DNA from 3 places in the Bradyrhizobium cosmicum genome. Region 3 is predicted to be linked to each of the others. Evidence: predicted binding sites of a transcription regulator. Region 3 holds the regulator's gene; each other region holds the start of a gene.
The links. Region 3 encodes PhoB, which activates phosphate uptake and scavenging genes when phosphate is short. Its sites were predicted from a motif close to TGTCATNNANCTGTCAT; they were not measured.
Positions count from the first base shown of each region.

Region 1 (5,900 bases), 2.7 Mb from region 3:
CGCGGCAAGGCGTCCGCGGAAAACCTCAAGGTCTCCTGAGTTCGCTCGCGCCTGACAAGCGAGCGATCATGACGTTGCCCCCGGCTCTGCCGGGGGATTTTGTTTGTAAAGCCGAAGCAAGGTGCAACAGCTGCTTCAGCTCACGACCGGCGCAACCAGAAAATTCTCCGACGCCCCGCTGCCCGCCGTCTTGCAGACGTCCCCCTCGATCCGGACCTTGCCGGTCGCCAGCAGCCGCAGCGCCTCCGGATAGATGCGGTGCTCGACTTCGAGGATGCGCTCAGACAGCGTATCCCCCGTGTCGTGATCGCCGACGGGGACCGCGCCCTGCATCACGATCGGCCCCGCGTCGGTCTCGGGGATGACGAAGTGCACTGTCGCGCCAGACAGTTTGACGCCGGCGCGCAAAGCCTGGCCATGCGGATCCAAACCTGGGAACGACGGCAGCAGCGACGGGTGGATGTTGAGCATCCGCCCGTACCAGGCTCTGGTGAACTCGGCCGTGAACAGGCGCATGAAGCCGCCGAGACAAATCAGCTCGATGCCGTGCTGGTCGAGGGCAGCCTGGAGCACCTTCTCGAAGCCGGCGCGGTCCTTGCCGAACGGCTTGCTCTCGATCACCAATGTGTTGACGCCGCTCGCCTTGGCCCGTTCTAGCCCGGGCGCATCGGCCTTGTTCGAGATGACGAGCGAGATCTCCGCCGGAAAATCCGCAGCAGCGGCGGCCCTGATCAGGGCGGACATGTTGGAGCCGCGGCCGGAGATCAGGATGGCGACGCGGCGCTTCATCACAGCGCCAGATCGAGGTGGCCGTTATAGACGACGCGGTGCTCGCCCTCGGCCGGGATCACGGTGCCGAGTTGCGCCACCGTCTCGCCGGCATCGGTAAAGACCCGCACGACCTCGTCGACCTTGTCGGGCTCGACGATCGCGATCATGCCGATACCGCAGTTGAAGGTGCGCAAAAGTTCGAGCTCGGCAATGCCGCCCTGCGCGGCCAGCCATTTGAACACCGGCAGCACCGGCAGGCGCGCGAGGTCGATGCCGACGCCGAGATCCTTCGGCAGCACGCGCGGAATGTTGTCGGTGAAGCCGCCGCCGGTGATGTGGGCGAGCCCCTTCACCGCGCCGGTCTCGCGGATCGCGCGCAGGCACGATTTGACATAGAGCCTGGTGGGCGTCAGTAGCGCACCGCCGAGAGTCATGACCGGCGCGAACGGCGCCTGCGCCTCGAAGCCGAGGCCCGACTGCTCGACGATCTTGCGCACCAGCGAGAAGCCGTTGGAATGCACCCCCGACGAGGCAAGGCCGATCACGGCATCGCCGGCGGCGATGTCCTTGCGCGGCAGCAGCGTGCCGCGCTCGGCGGCGCCGACGGCAAAGCCGCCGAGATCGTAGTCGCCGTCCTTGTAGAGGCCGGGCATCTCGGCGGTCTCGCCGCCGATCAGCGCGCAGCCGGATTCGCGGCAGCCTTCGGCAACGCCGGCGACGATCGAGGCGGTCGCCTCCGGATCGAGCTTGCCGCAGGCAAAATAGTCCAGGAAGAACAGCGGCTCGGCGCCCTGCACCACGAGGTCGTTGACGCTCATGGCGACGAGGTCGATGCCGATCCCGCTATGCAGGCCGGTCTCGATCGCGATCTTCACCTTGGTGCCGACGCCGTCGGTGGCGGCGACGAGGATTGGGTCCTTGAATCCGGCCGCCTTGAGATCAAACAGGCCGCCGAAACCGCCGATCTCGGCGTCGGCGCCGGGCCGTGCGGTGGCGCGCACCATCGGCTTGATCAGGTCGACCAGGCGATTGCCCGCATCGATATCGACGCCTGAATCGGCGTAAGTGAGGCCGTTTTTGCGGTCGGTCATGCCCGATTTCCAGTGGGTTTGCGGCTGGTTACGTCGAATTCCGGGGACGCGCAATGGCTCGCATGGCGCCCCGCCCTATACTATGTAGATATCAACCGGTTCAGCCTCCCCAAGAGGCGGGATTCGAGGTCAGGCCGGGTGCCGGGAAGCGCCGTGTGAGTATTCCGAATATCATTACCCTGGGCCGCATCATGCTGGTCCCGATCATCGTCTGGGCCATCGTGTCGAGCCAAATGGAAGTGGCCTTCGCCGTGTTCCTGATCGCCGGCATCAGCGATGCCGTCGACGGGTTCCTGGCCAAGCGCTTCAACATGACGAGCGAGCTTGGCGCCCTGCTCGACCCGCTCGCTGACAAGGCGCTGCTGGTCTCGATCTACCTGGCGCTCGGCATCTGGGGCGACATCCCGCGCTGGATCGTCATCCTGGTGGTGTCGCGCGACATCATGATCGTCACCGCGGTGATCGTCTCCTGGCTGTTCGACAAGCCGGTCGAGATGAAGCCCTCGAAAGTATCGAAGCTCAACACTGCGGCCCAGGTCTCCTATGCGGCCCTGGTGCTGGCCGCCCTCGCCTTCGGATTCAACGCGGCGCCCTATGATATGATCCTGATGGGTCTCGTGACGGTCTTCACGCTGTCCTCGGTGTCGCTTTACCTCGTCGAGTGGCTGCGGCACATGAGCACGATCGACGCCAAGTAGCACTATCGAGGCCCGGGAGGCGGCCCCGCAAAAGGCCAACTCCCGCTCGATACCTCGACCCCTTTCAAACCAAGCCGGCGCGCCGGCACGGAGCACAGCAAGCGTGGCAGGCCGCGTTCACCCCCGACAATTGGCGTTCTCGCTTCCGCATGCGGAGAGCCTCAGCCGGGACAATTTCCTCGAAGGCCCGGCCAACGCCGCCGGTCTTGCCCTCGTCGACGCCTGGCCCGAATGGCCGAACCGGATCATGTGGCTGGCCGGCCCGGAAGGGAGCGGCAAGAGCCATCTCGCCGCGATCTGGGCCGAGGATTCCGGTGCCCGCTCGACCGCAGCCGACGGGCTGACCGCCGAAGCCGTTCCGGGCGCGCTCGCCACCGGCGCACTGGTGGTCGAGGATCTCAAGGCCGGGGCGTTCGACGAGCGCGCCTTGTTTCACCTGATGAACCTCGCCCGCGAGGACGACGCCTATGTCCTGCTCACCGGACGCGAAGTGCCGTCATCGCTGCAGATCGAGCTGCGCGACCTGCGCTCGCGGCTGCGCGCGGTGCCTGTCATCTCGCTGCTGCCGCCCGATGACCAGCTTTTCCGCGGCCTGATCGTCAAATTCTGCGCCGATCGCCAGCTCGCCGTGGACGAGAGCGTGGTCAGCTACCTCGCCACCCGCCTGGAGCGATCCTCGGCGGCCGCCCGGCGGGCCGTGGAACTGCTCGACAGCGAGGCCCTGCGGCTCGGCCGCCCCGTCACAAGGGCGCTGGCCGCCGAGCTGCTCCGGGACGCCTGACCTGGTCGCCCGACCTATGACCGCTTGACGCGGCGCAGCGGCGGAACATCAATGTCATCGAAACGTCATCGGACTAACACATGCTCCCGCCGGTTTTGCGCATGTGGTCGCAAATTGGGGCGAACTGGATGGACCGACTTCTCATGGACTCCGCGCAAACTGTTGAAAACAAAGAAAAAGCTACGGAGACCGAGAGCCTGCCGGCGATCGCGTCGAGCCCTGAGCGATTCATCAATCGCGAGCTGTCCTGGCTGCATTTCAACCGCCGAGTCCTCGAGGAATCGGTCAATCCCAGCCATCCCGTGCTGGAGCGGGTGCGGTTCCTGTCGATTTCAGCGAATAACCTCGACGAGTTCTTCATGGTTCGCGTCGCCGGCATCAAGGCTCAGATCCGCGAGGGCATTGCCGAACGCGCCCCTGACGGCCTGAGCCCGTCCGAGCAGCTCGCGCTGATCAACCGAACCGTCTCGCAGCTTGCCTCCGACCAGCAGGCGATCTGGGCCGACCTGCGCGGCACGCTGGCCGATGTCGGCATCATCCTGGTCGACGGCAAGGACGTCACCAAGGCGGAGCGGAGCTGGATCGAGGACTACTTCCTCAACAACGTGTTCCCGCTGCTGACGCCGCTCGCGATCGACCCGGCCCACCCCTTCCCGTTCATTCCGAGCCTCGGCTTCACCATCGCGCTGCAGCTGAAGCGCGCCGCTGACGGCAGACAGATGAACGCGCTGATCCGCATGCCCGGCAAGATCGACCGCTTCATCCGTCTGCCGACGGAGGGCAAGGTGCGCCTGATCTCGCTGGAGCAGGCGACGGGCCTCTTCATCAACCGGCTGTTCCCCGGCTATAATCTCCACGGCCTGGGCGCCTTCCGCATCATCCGCGACTCCGAGCTCGAAATCGAGGAAGAGGCCGAGGACCTCGTCCGCCTGTTCGAGACCGCGCTCAAGCGCCGCCGACGAGGCTCGGTGATCCGGCTCGAGATCGACGCCAAGATGCCGGAGCAGCTGCGCAACTTCGTCCAGCATGCGCTCTCGACGGCCGACGACGAGGTGTTCCTGGTCGACGGCGTGCTCGCGATGAACGAGCTCTCGCAGCTCACCCGCCTCGACCGCCCCGACCTCGAATTCACCCCTTACGTGCCACGCCATCCCGAGCGCGTGCGCGAGCATGGCGGCGACATCTTTGCCGCGATCCGGCAGAAGGACCTCGTCGTCCATCACCCCTACGAATCCTTCGACGTGGTGGTGCAGTTCCTGCAGCAGGCCGCGCGCGACCCCGACGTCGTCGCGATCAAGCAGACGCTCTACCGCACCTCCAACAACTCGCCGATCGTGCGCACACTCGCGGAGGCCGCCGAAGCCGGCAAGTCCGTCACCGCGCTGATCGAGCTGAAAGCGCGCTTCGACGAGGAGGCCAACATCCGCTGGGCGCGCGACCTCGAACGCGCCGGCGTGCAGGTCGTCTACGGCTTCCTCGAATTGAAGACGCACGCCAAGCTCTCGATGGTGGTGCGCCGCGAGGGCGGCAGCCTCACGACCTACGTCCACACCGGCACCGGCAATTACCACCCGGTGACCGCGCGCATCTACACCGACCTCTCATATTTTACCTCGGACCCGACCATCGGCCGCGACGCCGCGCGCGTGTTCAACTTCATCACCGGCTATGCCGCGCCCAGCGACCTCGAAAAGATGGCGGTGTCGCCGCTGACCTTGCGCAAGCGTATCATCGAGCACATCCAGGGCGAGACCGCACACGCCAAGCACGGCCGTCCGGGCGCGGTCTGGATGAAGATGAATGCGCTGGTCGACCCCGACATCATCGACGCGCTCTACGAGGCCTCGCAGGCCGGCGTTCAGGTCGAGCTCGTGGTGCGCGGCATCTGTTGCCTCAGGCCCGGCATTCCGGGCCTGTCGGAGAACATCCGCGTCAAGTCGATCATCGGACGCTTCCTGGAACACGGCCGAATCTACTGCTTCGGCATGGGCCAGGGCCTGCCAGGCGCCAAAGCGGCTGTGTATATCTCCTCGGCCGACATGATGCCGCGCAACCTCGACCGCCGCGTCGAGGTGCTGTGTCCGCTGCAAAATCCCACGGTGCATCAGCAGGTTCTCGAACAGATCATGGTCGCGAATCTCAAGGACAATGAGCAGAGCTGGCAATTGTTGCCGGACGGGTCCTCAACGCGTATGAAGGCCGCGAAGGGCGAAGAGCCTTTCAACGTCCACAACTACTTCATGACAAATCCGAGTCTGTCTGGCCGTGGAAAGTCGCTCAAGGAATCATCGCCGCGTCGTCTCACGCGCCGTAATGAACGTCATCAATCCTGATCCGGGATCGCTGACGTGAAGCGGCCGCGCAAGCGCGGATCGAGCGTCGCCGTCATCGATATCGGTTCCAACTCGGTCCGTCTCGTGGTCTACGAGGGACTGGCGCGGAGCCTCATACCGATCTTCAACGAGAAGACGCTGTGCGGCCTCGGGCGCGAGGTGCAGAGCACCGGCCTGCTCGCGCCCGACGCCGTCGACAAGGCGCTGACCTCGCTGAAGCGCTTCC
Region 1 is NZ_CP041656.2:4,280,776-4,286,675, forward strand. Features, by position in the region: gene FNV92_RS20650 (cold-shock protein) at 1-39, shown strand, start outside; gene purN (phosphoribosylglycinamide formyltransferase) at 136-789, opposite strand; gene purM (phosphoribosylformylglycinamidine cyclo-ligase) at 789-1,862, opposite strand; gene FNV92_RS20665 (CDP-alcohol phosphatidyltransferase family protein) at 2,018-2,560, shown strand; gene FNV92_RS20670 (P-loop NTPase family protein) at 2,664-3,341, shown strand; gene FNV92_RS20675 (RNA degradosome polyphosphate kinase) at 3,485-5,674, shown strand; gene ppx (exopolyphosphatase) at 5,690-5,900, shown strand, end outside.
Region 1: FNV92_RS20675 (RNA degradosome polyphosphate kinase) is a predicted target of PhoB. The motif match lies at 3,394-3,410, and genes of this name have one in related genera.

Region 2 (5,900 bases), 2.6 Mb from region 3:
TGGACGAGCCGATGGCCGGCATGGGCCACGAGGACATCGACAAGATCGCGGCGCTGATCAAGCGGATCTCGGCGAAATATACCATCCTGATGGTCGAGCATAATTTGAGCGTCGTCGCCAATCTCTCCGACATCATCACCGTGCTGACGCGCGGGCAGGTGCTCGCGCAGGGCAATTACGCCGAGCTCACCAAGGACGAGCGCGTCAAGGAAGCCTATCTGGGAGCTGGTCATGGTTGAGACTGTGATTGCGGACGCTCCGGCAAAGGCTGCGACCGGAGGCAACCTCCTCCAGGTGCGCAACCTGGAAGCCTGGTACGGCGAGTCCCACATCCTGCACGGGATCAATTTCGACGTGAACGCCGGCGAGGTCGTCACCCTGCTCGGGCGCAACGGCGCCGGCAAGACGACCACGCTGAAGTCGATCATGGGCATCATCGGCAAGCGCACCGGCTCGGTGAAGTTCAACAACCAGGAGATCATTCGCGCGACCTCCGACAAGATCGCCCGGATGGGCATCGCGTTCTGCCCGGAAGAGCGCGGGATTTTCTCCAGTCTCGATGTGCGGGAGAATTTGTTGCTCCCGCCGGTGGTCCGCCCGGGCGGATTGCCGCTCGAGCAGATCTTCGACCTGTTTCCCAATCTGAAGGAACGTCTCAACAGCCAGGGCACGAAGCTGTCCGGCGGCGAGCAGCAGATGCTCGCGATCGCGCGCATCCTGCGCACCGGCGCGAGCTTCCTGATGCTGGACGAGCCGACCGAAGGTCTTGCGCCTGTCATCATCCAGCAGATCGGCCACACCATTGCGCGGCTCAAGAAGGAGGGCTTTACGATCCTCCTGGTCGAGCAGAACTTCCGCTTCGCATCGACCGTCGCCGACCGCTACTACGTGGTCGAGCATGGCAAGATCATTGACGGATTTTCCAATTCGGAGCTTGCCGCCAACATGGACAAGCTCCACACCTATCTCGGCGTCTAAGGCGGCCAAGCGTCAAACGACCAAGAGAATATTCACGAGGGAAGTCACATGAAGAAGTCGATTGCGTCGTTTCTGCTCGGCACGGCGTTGGCCGTCACCACGGCCGGCGTAGCCTTCGCGCAGGACAAGACCGTCAAGATCGGTGCGCTGTCCGATCAGTCCGGCCTCTATGCCGACCTCGGCGGTCCCGGCTCGACGCTCGCCGCCCAGATGGCCGTCGAAGATTCCGGCCTGGTGGGGAAGGGCTGGAAGATCGACATCATCTCGGGCGATCACCAGAACAAGCCCGACATCGGCACCGCGATCGCGCGGCAGTGGTTCGACGTCGACAAGGTCGACATCATCGTCGACGTGCCGAACTCGGGTGTGGCGCTCGCCGTCAACAACGTCATCAAGGAAAAGAACGGCGTCTACATCAACTCCGGTGCGGCGACCTCGGATCTCACCAACGCGCAGTGCTCGCCCAACACCGTGCACTGGACCTACGATACCTACATGCTGGCCCACACCACGGGCCAGGCGCTGGTGAAGGCCGGCGGCGACACCTGGTTCTTCCTGACCGCGGACTACGCCTTCGGCGCGGCGCTCGAGCGCGACACCACCTCGGTTATCGCCGCCAATGGCGGCAAGGTGATCGGCGGCGTCAAGCATCCGCTCAATACGCCGGACTTCTCCTCGTTCCTGCTCCAGGCGCAGGCGTCCAAGGCCAAGATCATCGGCCTTGCCAACGCGGGCGGCGACACCACCAATTCGATCAAGCAGGCGGCCGAGTTCGGCATCGTCAAGGGCGGGCAGAAGCTCGCGGCGCTGCTGCTGTTCCTCACCGACGTCAAGGCGATCGGCCTCGAGACCGCGCAGGGCCTCAACTTCACCGAGACGTTCTACTGGGACATGAACGACCAGACCCGCGCTTTCTCCAAGAAGTTCTCGGAGAAGATGAAGAACGGCGCGATGCCGACCATGGTGCAGGCGGGCGTCTATGCCGGCGTGCGCCACTATCTCAAGGCGCTGGACGCGCTCGGCGGCAATCCGCATGACGGCGTCAAGGTCGTCGAGAAGATGAAGTCGATGCCGACCGAGGACGACCTGTTCGGCAAGGGCGAGATCCAGCCAAACGGCCGTACCATCCACAGCGCCTATCTGTTCGAGGTGAAGAAGCCATCCGAGTCCAAGGGACCGTGGGACTTCTACAAGCTGGTCGGCACGGTGTCGGGCGACCAGGCCTTCACGCCGCTCTCCGAGAGCAAGTGCGCGCTGCTTAAGAAGTAGGATAACGGCCCGCAGGCTTAAGGTCTGCGGGCGACTGTCAGGGGAACGCCGAAGGGACCGGGTGCGGGATCGATGCAGGCTCTTTACGCTCAGCTACTGGTGGGACTGATCAACGGCTCGTTTTACGCGCTGCTCAGTCTCGGGCTCGCCGTGATCTTCGGCATGCTCAACATCATCAATTTCGCCCATGGCGCGGTCTACATGATGGGTGCCTTCGTCGCCTATTTTCTGTTGAACCTCGGCGGCATTAATTACTGGTGGGCGCTGCTGATCGCGCCGATCATCGTCGGCATCTTCGGCATGATCCTGGAACGGACCATGCTGCAATGGCTGACCGGGCTCGATCATCTCTACGGCCTGCTGCTGACCTTCGGCATCGCCCTAATCGTGCAGGGCGTGTTCCAGAACTACTTCGGCTCGTCCGGCCTGCCTTACGCCATTCCGGACCAGCTCAAGGGCGGCATGAATCTCGGCTTCATGTTCCTGCCCGTCTATCGCGGCTGGGTCGTCATCTTCTCGCTGGTGGTGTGTATCGCTACCTGGTTCCTGATCGAGAAGACGCGGCTCGGCGCTTACCTGCGCGCCGCCACTGAAAATCCGACGCTGGTGCGCGCCTTCGGCGTCAACGTGCCGCGCATGATCACCCTGACCTACGGTCTTGGCGTCGGCCTTGCCGCGCTCGCCGGCGTGCTCTCGGCGCCGATCAACCAGGTGCGGCCCCTGATGGGCGCTGACCTCATCATCGTGGTGTTCGCGGTGGTCGTGATCGGCGGCATGGGATCGATCATGGGCTCCATCATCACCGGCTTCGCACTCGGTGTGATCGAGGGCCTGACCAAGTATTTCTACCCCGAGGCCTCCAACACCGTCGTGTTCGTGCTGATGGTGCTGGTGCTCTTGGTGAAGCCAACGGGATTGACGGGAAGGGCGGCCTGATATGACAGCCTTGACGGACGACACGCTGCCGGTAGCCCCGCGCGCTATTCGCGACGAGATGATCGTATTCGTGGTGATGGCGCTGCTGCTGGCCGCGGTGCCATTCAGCGGCATTTACCCGTTCTTCGTGATGCAGGCGCTGTGCTTCGCGCTGCTCGCCTGCGCCTTCAATCTTCTGATCGGCTATGGTGGCCTGTTGTCGTTCGGTCACGCCATGTTCCTCGGCACGGCCGGCTATTGCAGTGCGCATGCGCTGAAGGTGTGGGCGCTGCCTCCGGAACTCGGCATCCTCGTCGGCGTCGCCGGCGCCTTCGTGCTCTCGCTCATCACCGGCTACATCTCGATCCGCCGCCAGGGCATCTACTTCTCGATGATCACGCTGGCGCTGTCGCAGCTGCTCTACTTCATCTACCTCCAGGCACCGTTCACCCATGGCGAGGACGGCATCCAGGGCATCCCGCAAGGGCGCATGTTCGGCCTGTTCGATCTCTCCAAGCCGACGACTCTGTACTACGTCGTGCTGGTCGGCTTCCTTGCCGGCTTCCTGCTGATCTACCGCATCATCAATTCGCCGTTCGGCGAGGTGCTGAAGGCGATCCGCGAGAACGAGCCCCGCGCGATCTCGCTCGGCTACCGGACCGACCAGTACAAGTTCCTGGCGTTCGTCCTGTCGGGCACGCTCGCCGGCTTTGCCGGTTCGCTCAAGGTGTTCGTGGCGCAGAACGCCTCGCTCACCGACGTGCACTGGTCGATGTCGGGCGAGGTCGTGTTGATGACGCTGGTCGGCGGTCTCGGCACCATCTTCGGTCCCGTGGTCGGCGCCTTCGCGATCATCGCCATGCAGCAATATCTGGCGGGGTTCGGCCAGTGGGTGACGGTGATCCAGGGCTCGATCTTCGTGGTCTGCGTGCTCACCTTCCGCCGTGGCGTCATCGGAGAAATCGCGCATTACTTCCGGCGGTCTCTCTAAATCGTTGATATCGCACCAATTTAATTGGTGCGTGAAAGCAGTGGATGATCCGGCTTCGCGGGCGTGAGGTGGCACGCGCGCGGAATGAAAATGGTCTATGACAGTTTTGTGACGGCTCATTCGGGCCGGGCCATTTCCAACCGGTAGACTATTTCCATGATGCGATGGTTTCGCGCTTTCCTGCCCAAGGAAGAACGGTTCTTCGACTTGTTCGACCGCCACGCCAAGACCGTGATCCAGGGTTCGATCGCGCTTCAGGGCATGCTCAACGGGGGTGAGGAGACGCCGGTCTACTGTCAGCGCGTCAACCAGTTCGAGAACGACGCCGACAACATCACCCGTGAAGTGCTGACGGCGGTGCGCCGCACCTTCATCACCCCGTTCGACCGCGGCGACATCAAGAACCTCATCACGTCGATGGACGATGCGATCGACCAGATGCAGCAGACCGCCAAGGCCGTGATGCTGTTCGAGGTCCGCACTTTCGAGCCGCCGATGCGCGAGATCGGCGGGCTTCTGATCGAATGCGCCAATCTGGTCGGCCGTGCGCTGCCGCTGATGCAGGAGATCGGCAAGAACGTCGCGATGCTGACCGCGATTACGGAAGAACTGACCAAGCTCGAGGGCCGGGTCGACGATCTCCACGACATCGGGATGAAGGAGCTGTTCCTGAAGCATCGCGACGGCAGCGCAATGGATTTCATCGTCGGCGTCGAGATCTACGATCACCTCGAGAAGGTGGCCGACCGTTTCGACGACGTCGCGAACGAGATCAACAGCATCGTCATCGAGCAAGTGTAGGGCAGGGGCCGCGCCGTGGATGCTGCGTTGGGTCTACCCGTCCTGGTCGGATTGATTGCCGTCGCGCTGCTGTTCGATTTCCTGAACGGCCTGCACGATGCCGCCAATTCGATCGCGACCATCGTCTCCACCCGGGTGCTGCGGCCGCAATTTGCGGTGTTTTGGGCTGCTTTCTTCAATTTCGTCGCCTTCATGGTGTTCGGGCTGCACGTCGCCCAGACTATCGGCACCGGCATCATCGATCCCGCGATCGTCGATGCGCAGGTGATCTTCGCGGCCCTCGTCGGCGCCATCGTCTGGAACCTCGTGACCTGGGCGCTCGGCATTCCATCATCGTCGTCGCACGCGCTGATCGGCGGGTTGTTCGGTGCAGGCGTCGCCAAGGCCGGGGTTTCGGCGGCGGTCTGGAGCGGATTGTCGAAGACGGTGATCGCGATCGTCCTCTCCCCGCTGGTCGGATTCCTGCTGGCGATGGTGCTGGTGGCGATCGTGTCCTGGGCGTCGGTGCGGTCGACGCCGTTCGCGGTCGACCGCGCCTTCCGCATCCTGCAGTTCGCGTCCGCATCGCTCTATTCGCTCGGCCATGGTGGTAACGACGCGCAGAAGACCATGGGCATCATCGCCGTGCTGCTCTATTCGCAGGGCCAACTCGGCGGCGATTTCTTCGTGCCGTTCTGGGTCGTGCTGTCGTGCCAGGCAGCGATGGCGATGGGGACGCTGATGGGCGGCTGGCGCATCGTGCGCACGATGGGATTACGCATTACCAAATTGACGCCGATGCAGGGCTTTTGCGCCGAAACCGGTGGCGCCGCTACGCTGTTCATGGCGACCTTCCTCGGGGTTCCCGTCTCGACCACCCATACCATCACCGGCGCCATCGTCGGCGTCGGCGCAGCCCGCCGCCTCTCGGCGGTGCGCTGGAACGTCGCCAGCTCGATCGTCTATG
Region 2 is NZ_CP041656.2:4,360,543-4,366,442, reverse strand. Features, by position in the region: gene FNV92_RS21085 (ABC transporter ATP-binding protein) at 1-239, shown strand, start outside; gene FNV92_RS21080 (ABC transporter ATP-binding protein) at 232-978, shown strand; gene FNV92_RS21075 (ABC transporter substrate-binding protein) at 1,027-2,247, shown strand; gene FNV92_RS21070 (branched-chain amino acid ABC transporter permease) at 2,320-3,183, shown strand; gene FNV92_RS21065 (branched-chain amino acid ABC transporter permease) at 3,185-4,153, shown strand; gene FNV92_RS21060 (DUF47 domain-containing protein) at 4,310-4,954, shown strand; gene FNV92_RS21055 (inorganic phosphate transporter) at 4,970-5,900, shown strand, end outside.
Region 2: FNV92_RS21060 (DUF47 domain-containing protein) is a predicted target of PhoB. The motif match lies at 4,251-4,267, and genes of this name have one in related genera.

Region 3 (5,900 bases):
CGGCCTCGTCGAACACGACCGATTGCGGACCGTCGATCACGTCGTCCGTGACTTCCTCGCCGCGATGGGCGGGCAGGCAGTGCATGAACAGCGCGTCGGGCTTGGCCAGCGACATCAGCTTCGCATTGACCTGGTAGGGCTTGAGCACGTTGTGACGATGCTCGCCCTCCTTGTCGCCCATCGACACCCAGGTGTCGGTGACGACGCAGTCGGCGCCCTTCACGGCGGCTTCGGGATCGGTGCCGAGCACGATCGGCGCGCCGGTCGCCTTGATGAAATCGCGCATGACTTTCTTCGGCGCAAGCTCCGGCGGGGTTGCGACGTTGAGCTGGAACTTGAAGCGCTCGGCGGCGTGGGCCCACGAGGCCAGCACGTTGTTGTCGTCGCCGGTCCAGGCCACCGTCCGGCCCTCGATCGGGCCGCGATGCTCCTCAAAGGTCATGAGGTCGGCCATCACCTGGCAGGGATGCGAGCGGCGCGTCAGGCCGTTGATGACGGGCACCGTCGCATATTCGGCAAGCTCGAGCAGCGCATCGTGGTTGAGGATGCGGATCATGATGGCATCGACATAGCGCGACAGCACGCGCGCGGTGTCGGCGATGGTCTCGCCGCGGCCGAGCTGCATCTCGGCGCCGGTGAGCATGATGGGCTCGCCGCCGAGCTGGCGCATGGCGACATCGAACGACACCCGGGTGCGGGTCGAGGGACGCTCGAAGATCATCGCCAGGGTCTTGCCTTCGAGCGGCCTGACCGGCTGATGCGCCTTCTGCTTCGCCTTCATGGCGGAGGATGCGGCGAGCATGCTCTTGAGCTCCGCCAGCGGCAACTCGTTGATATCGAGGAAGTGCTTTGGCGATTTGCTCATCAGCTTGCCGCCCGCTTGGTCTGGCTCGACGAGAGCGCTGCGCATGCGCGCTCGAGCCGCCCGACGCTGTCCTCGATCTCGGCTTCGGTGACGATCAAAGGCGGCAGGAAGCGCACGACATTGTCGCCGGCGCCGACCGTGAGCAGTTTTTCGCTCCGCAACGCCGCGACGAGATCGCCGGATGGCACCACGGCCTTGATGCCGATCAGGAGGCCCTCGCCGCGCACTTCGCTGACCACGCCGGGATGGCGGTCGATCACGGAGGCGAGCTTCTGCTTGAGCAGCAGCGACATCTTCTGCACATGATCGAAGAAGCCGGGCTTGAGCATGACGTCGAGCACGGCATTCGCCGCCGCGATCGCCAGCGGGTTGCCGCCGAAGGTCGAGCCGTGCGAGCCGGGCCCCATGCCGGAAGCGGCGTCCGCGCTCGCCAACACCGCGCCGATCGGGAAGCCGCCGCCGAGCGCTTTCGCCAGCGACATCACGTCAGGTATGACGCCGGTGCGGCGATGCGCGAACAGATCGCCGGTGCGGCCCATGCCGGTCTGCACCTCGTCGAACGCCAGCAGCAGCCCCTTGTCGTCGCAGAGTTGGCGCAATGCCCGGAGGAAGGCAGGCGTCGCCGAACGCACACCGCCCTCGCCCTGGATCGGCTCGATCAGGATGCCGGCGGTCTGCGGACCGATCGCCTTCTTCACGGCCTCGATGTCACCGTGCGGGACCTGGTCGAAACCGTCCATCGGCGGACCGAACCCTTCGAGATATTTCGCCGATCCTGTCGCGGCCAGCGTCGCCAGCGTGCGGCCGTGGAAGGCGCCCTCGAAGGTGATGATGCGATAGCGCTCCGGATGCCCCTTGGAGAAGTGATGATGGCGGACCAGCTTGATCACACCCTCCAGCGCCTCGGCGCCGGAATTGCAGAAGAACACGAAGTCCGCGAAGCTTTCATTGCACAGGCGCGCGGCAAGCTTCTCGCCGTCCGGGCTCTGGAACAGGTTCGACATGTGCCAGAGCTTGGTCGCCTGCTCCTGCAACGCCTTGACCAGCGCGGGATGGGTATGGCCAAGCGCATTCACCGCCACGCCGGAGGTAAAATCGAGATAGCGCTCGCCATTGGTCGCGATCAGCCAGCAGCCTTCGCCGCGCTCGAAACCGAGGTCGGACCTGGCGAAAACGGGGAGCAAATGCGGCGCTGCGCTGTTAGTCATGACTGTCACTTGAATGTTGCGGACGGTGAGCGTGCATTACGCAACGCACCATTCACCGGCCCGGAAAACGAAACGTGCCGCCTTTTAAGGGCGGCACGCGGGACTATCTTATGCCCCGTGAAACGGGTGTCAATGCCGCCCGGAAAGCCTCGCGAAACGCTGAATCCGTAGTCTTGCGGTGGCGATTTTGCGGGATTTCGCCACGGAACATGTGGAAGCGAGTCGGCGGACTCTTGCGCGTGAGTCACGCCATATTGTAGCGTTTGGCTTGTCAGATACGACATCTCGTGCGGCAGTTCTGATCTCTAAGTCCTCATGTACCGGCGTAAACGTTCGGGCGGCTCTCGGTGCCCGGCGAGCCTTAAGGGATTCTGACGGCACGGGTTTTTCGAGGCTTAGGCATTCGCTGTGCAGCCCCAGGATGGTGGCGCGCGGCGAAGGAAAGGGTGCAATGACCGTTTTGACCTGGTCGGATGATCGCGTCGAGCAACTGAAGAAGCTCTGGGAGGCCGGGTTGTCGGCCAGCCAGATCGCGGCAGAGCTCGGTAATGTCACCCGCAACGCCGTGATCGGCAAGGTGCACAGGCTCGGCCTGTCCGGCCGCGCCAAGAGCCCTTCATCCGCCGCGCCGCGCCCGCGCAAGGCGCGTCCCGCCCAGCACATGATGCGGGTGAGCCGGCCCATCGCGCGCGGCAACACCGCGCTGGCACAGGCCTTCGAGGTCGAGGTCGAGGCCGAACCGGTCACCTACGACAACGTGGTGCCGATGAGCCAGCGGCTGTCGCTGCTGGAGCTCAACGAGGCGACCTGCCACTGGCCGGTCGGCGATCCCTCGAGCCCGGACTTCTTCTTCTGCGGCGGCAAGGCGCTCTCCGGCCTGCCCTATTGCGCCCAGCACTCGCGGGTTGCGTATCAGCCGGCAGCGGATCGCCGGCGCGCGCCGGCCAAGCCGGGTCCGCGCTGAGTTCGTCGCGGGCGGCCAGTCGTCGCCCGAAGAGGTCTCAACAAATTGGATGTCGTCCCTGCGAACGCAGGGACCCATAATCCCGGTGCACAGTCACCGCGGGATCGTCACTCCAAGTCTTCGCCCAACCACGTCCGGTGGTTATGCGTCCCTGCGTTCGCAGGAACGACATCGGAGGATGCGGTAGCAGCCCGCCCGATCACGTCTGCTTTAGCGAACCTTACGTCTGCTCGGCCTTGGCAAACCGATCGTCGAGCGCGTAGCCGGCGCCGCGGACGGTGCGGATCGGGTCCTGCTCGCGGCCGAGATTGAGCAGCTTGCGCAGGCGGCCGATATGCACGTCGACGGTGCGCTCGTCGATGTAGATGTCGCGGCCCCAGACGCTGTCGAGCAGTTGCTCGCGCGAGAACACCCGGCCGGGATGCTCCAGGAAAAACTCCAGCAGGCGATATTCGGTCGGACCGAGGTCGATCGGCCGGCCCGAGCGCGCCACGCGGCGCTTGTCGCGATCGAGCTCGATGTCGCCGTAGGCCAGCACGGTGGCGAGCCGCTCCGGGCTGGCGCGACGCAGCAGGCCCTTCACGCGCGCCAGGAGCTCCGGCACCGAGAACGGCTTGACGATGTAGTCGTCGGCACCGGTCGCAAGGCCCCGCACCCGCTCGCTCTCCTCGCCGCGCGCGGTGAGCATGATGATCGGCAGCTGCTTGGTCTCCGGCCGGGTGCGAAGCCGCCGGCACAATTCGATGCCGGACAATCCCGGCAGCATCCAGTCGAGCACGATCAGGTCGGGAATGTGCTCCTTGAGACGGGTGTCGGCGTCGTCGCCGCGCATCACCGTCTCGACGTCATAGCCGTCGCCTTCGAGGTTGTAGCGAAGCAGCTCGGTGAGAGCCTCCTCGTCCTCAACCACCATAATGCGTGCGCCCATCGGGTCGTCGCTCCTCAAGTCGTCAGGTATTCGGAACCGTCGTGGCAAAGGTCGTCATGTCGCCCTTCGGCCGCTTGTCGGTGATCGCCTGACCTTCGATCATGTAGAACACGGTCTCGGCGACGTTGGTGGCGTGATCGCCGATACGCTCGATGTTCTTGGCGCAGAACATCAGATGGATGCAGAACGAGATGTTGCGCGGATCCTCCATCATGTAGGTCAGGAGCTCGCGGAACAGCGAGGTGCAGATGGCGTCGACTTCCTCGTCGCCCTTCCACACCGCCATCGCCGCCGGCAGGTCGTGCGCGGCGTAGGCGTCCAGCACCGACTTGACCTGCTGCTGCACGAGGTCGGTCATGTGCTCGAGGCCGCGGAACAGCTTGAGCGGATGGAAATCCGTCTCCAGCGCCGCGACGCGCTTGCCCATGTTCTTGGCGAGGTCGCCGATCCGCTCGAGATCGGTCGCAACCCGCATGGCGCCGACGATCTCGCGCAGGTCGACCGCCATCGGCTGGCGGCGCGCGATGGTGAGCACGGCGCGCTCCTCGATCTTCTTCTGCAGCGCGTCGAGCTCGGCGTCGATGGCGACGACGCGCTGACCGAGCGCGACGTCGCGGCGGATCAGCGCGTCGACGGAATCGACGATCATGCGCTCGGCGATGCCGCCCATTTCCGCGACCAGCCGGGTGAGTTCCTGCAGGTCGGTGTCGAAGGCCTTTGCGGTATGTTCAGTACCCATGTCCCGTCTCCTCAACCGAACCGGCCGGTGATGTAATCCTGGGTGCGCCGATCGGTCGGCGACGTGAAGATCTTGCTGGTGTCGTCGAACTCGATCAACTCACCGAGATACATGAAGGCGGTCTTGTCGGAGACGCGCGCAGCCTGCTGCATGTTGTGGGTGACGATCGCGATCGTGTAGTTCTCGGACAGCTCCTGGATCAGCTCCTCGACCTTGGCGGTCGAGATCGGATCGAGCGCCGAGCACGGCTCGTCGAACAGGATCACTTCCGGCCGCACCGCGACGGTGCGGGCGATGCAGAGGCGCTGCTGCTGGCCGCCCGAGAGCGACAGGCCGGAGGCGTTGAGCTTGTCCTTGACCTCGTTCCACAGCGCGCCGCCGCGCAGCGCCTTCTCGACGCGGTCGTCCATCTCGGACTTCGAGATCTTCTCGTAGAGACGGATGCCGAAGGCGATGTTCTCGTAGATCGTCATCGGGAACGGCGTCGGCTTCTGGAACACCATGCCGACGCGGGCGCGCAGCAGGTTGAGGTCGAGCCGGGGGTCGAGGATGTTGGTCTGGTCGAGCATGAGCTGACCGGTGGCGCGCTGGCCCGGATAGAGGTCGTACATCCGGTTGAAGATGCGCAGCAAGGTCGACTTGCCGCAGCCCGACGGGCCGATGAACGCCGTGACGCGGTTGGTGCCGAGCGCGAGGTTGATATTCTTCAGCGCGTGGTGTTCGCCGTAATAGAAGTTCAGGTTGCGCACCGTCACCTTGGCCGGGGCCTCGGGCAGCACCGGCGCCTGCGGCAACCCACCGGCCGCGCTCATCGATACGGAAAGCTCACTCATTTTGCGGTCCTCTCGGCGCCAAGGATGCGCGCGCCAATATTCAGGGCAAGAACGGTCAGGGTGATGAGCAGGGCCCCGCTCCACGCCAGCTGCTTCCAGTAGGCGTAGGGGCTCTGCACGAAGTTGTTGATGGTGACCGGCAGGTTCGCCATCGTCTTGGTCAGGTCCAGGCTGAAGAACTGGTTCGACAGCGCGGTGAAAAGCAGCGGCGCGGTCTCGCCGGCGACGCGGGCGGTGGCGAGCAGCACGCCGGTGATGAGGCCGGCGCGGGCCGAGCGGTAGGCGATCCGCTTGATCACCAGCGAACGCGGCAGGCCGAGCGCCGATGCCGCCTCACGCAGTGCGTTCGGCACCAAGAGCAGC
Region 3 is NZ_CP041656.2:7,005,953-7,011,852, forward strand. Features, by position in the region: gene argF (ornithine carbamoyltransferase) at 1-865, opposite strand, end outside; gene FNV92_RS33425 (aspartate aminotransferase family protein) at 865-2,073, opposite strand; gene FNV92_RS33430 (GcrA family cell cycle regulator) at 2,525-3,037, shown strand; gene phoB (phosphate regulon transcriptional regulator PhoB) at 3,258-3,965, opposite strand; gene phoU (phosphate signaling complex protein PhoU) at 3,988-4,704, opposite strand; gene pstB (phosphate ABC transporter ATP-binding protein PstB) at 4,716-5,537, opposite strand; gene pstA (phosphate ABC transporter permease PstA) at 5,534-5,900, opposite strand, start outside.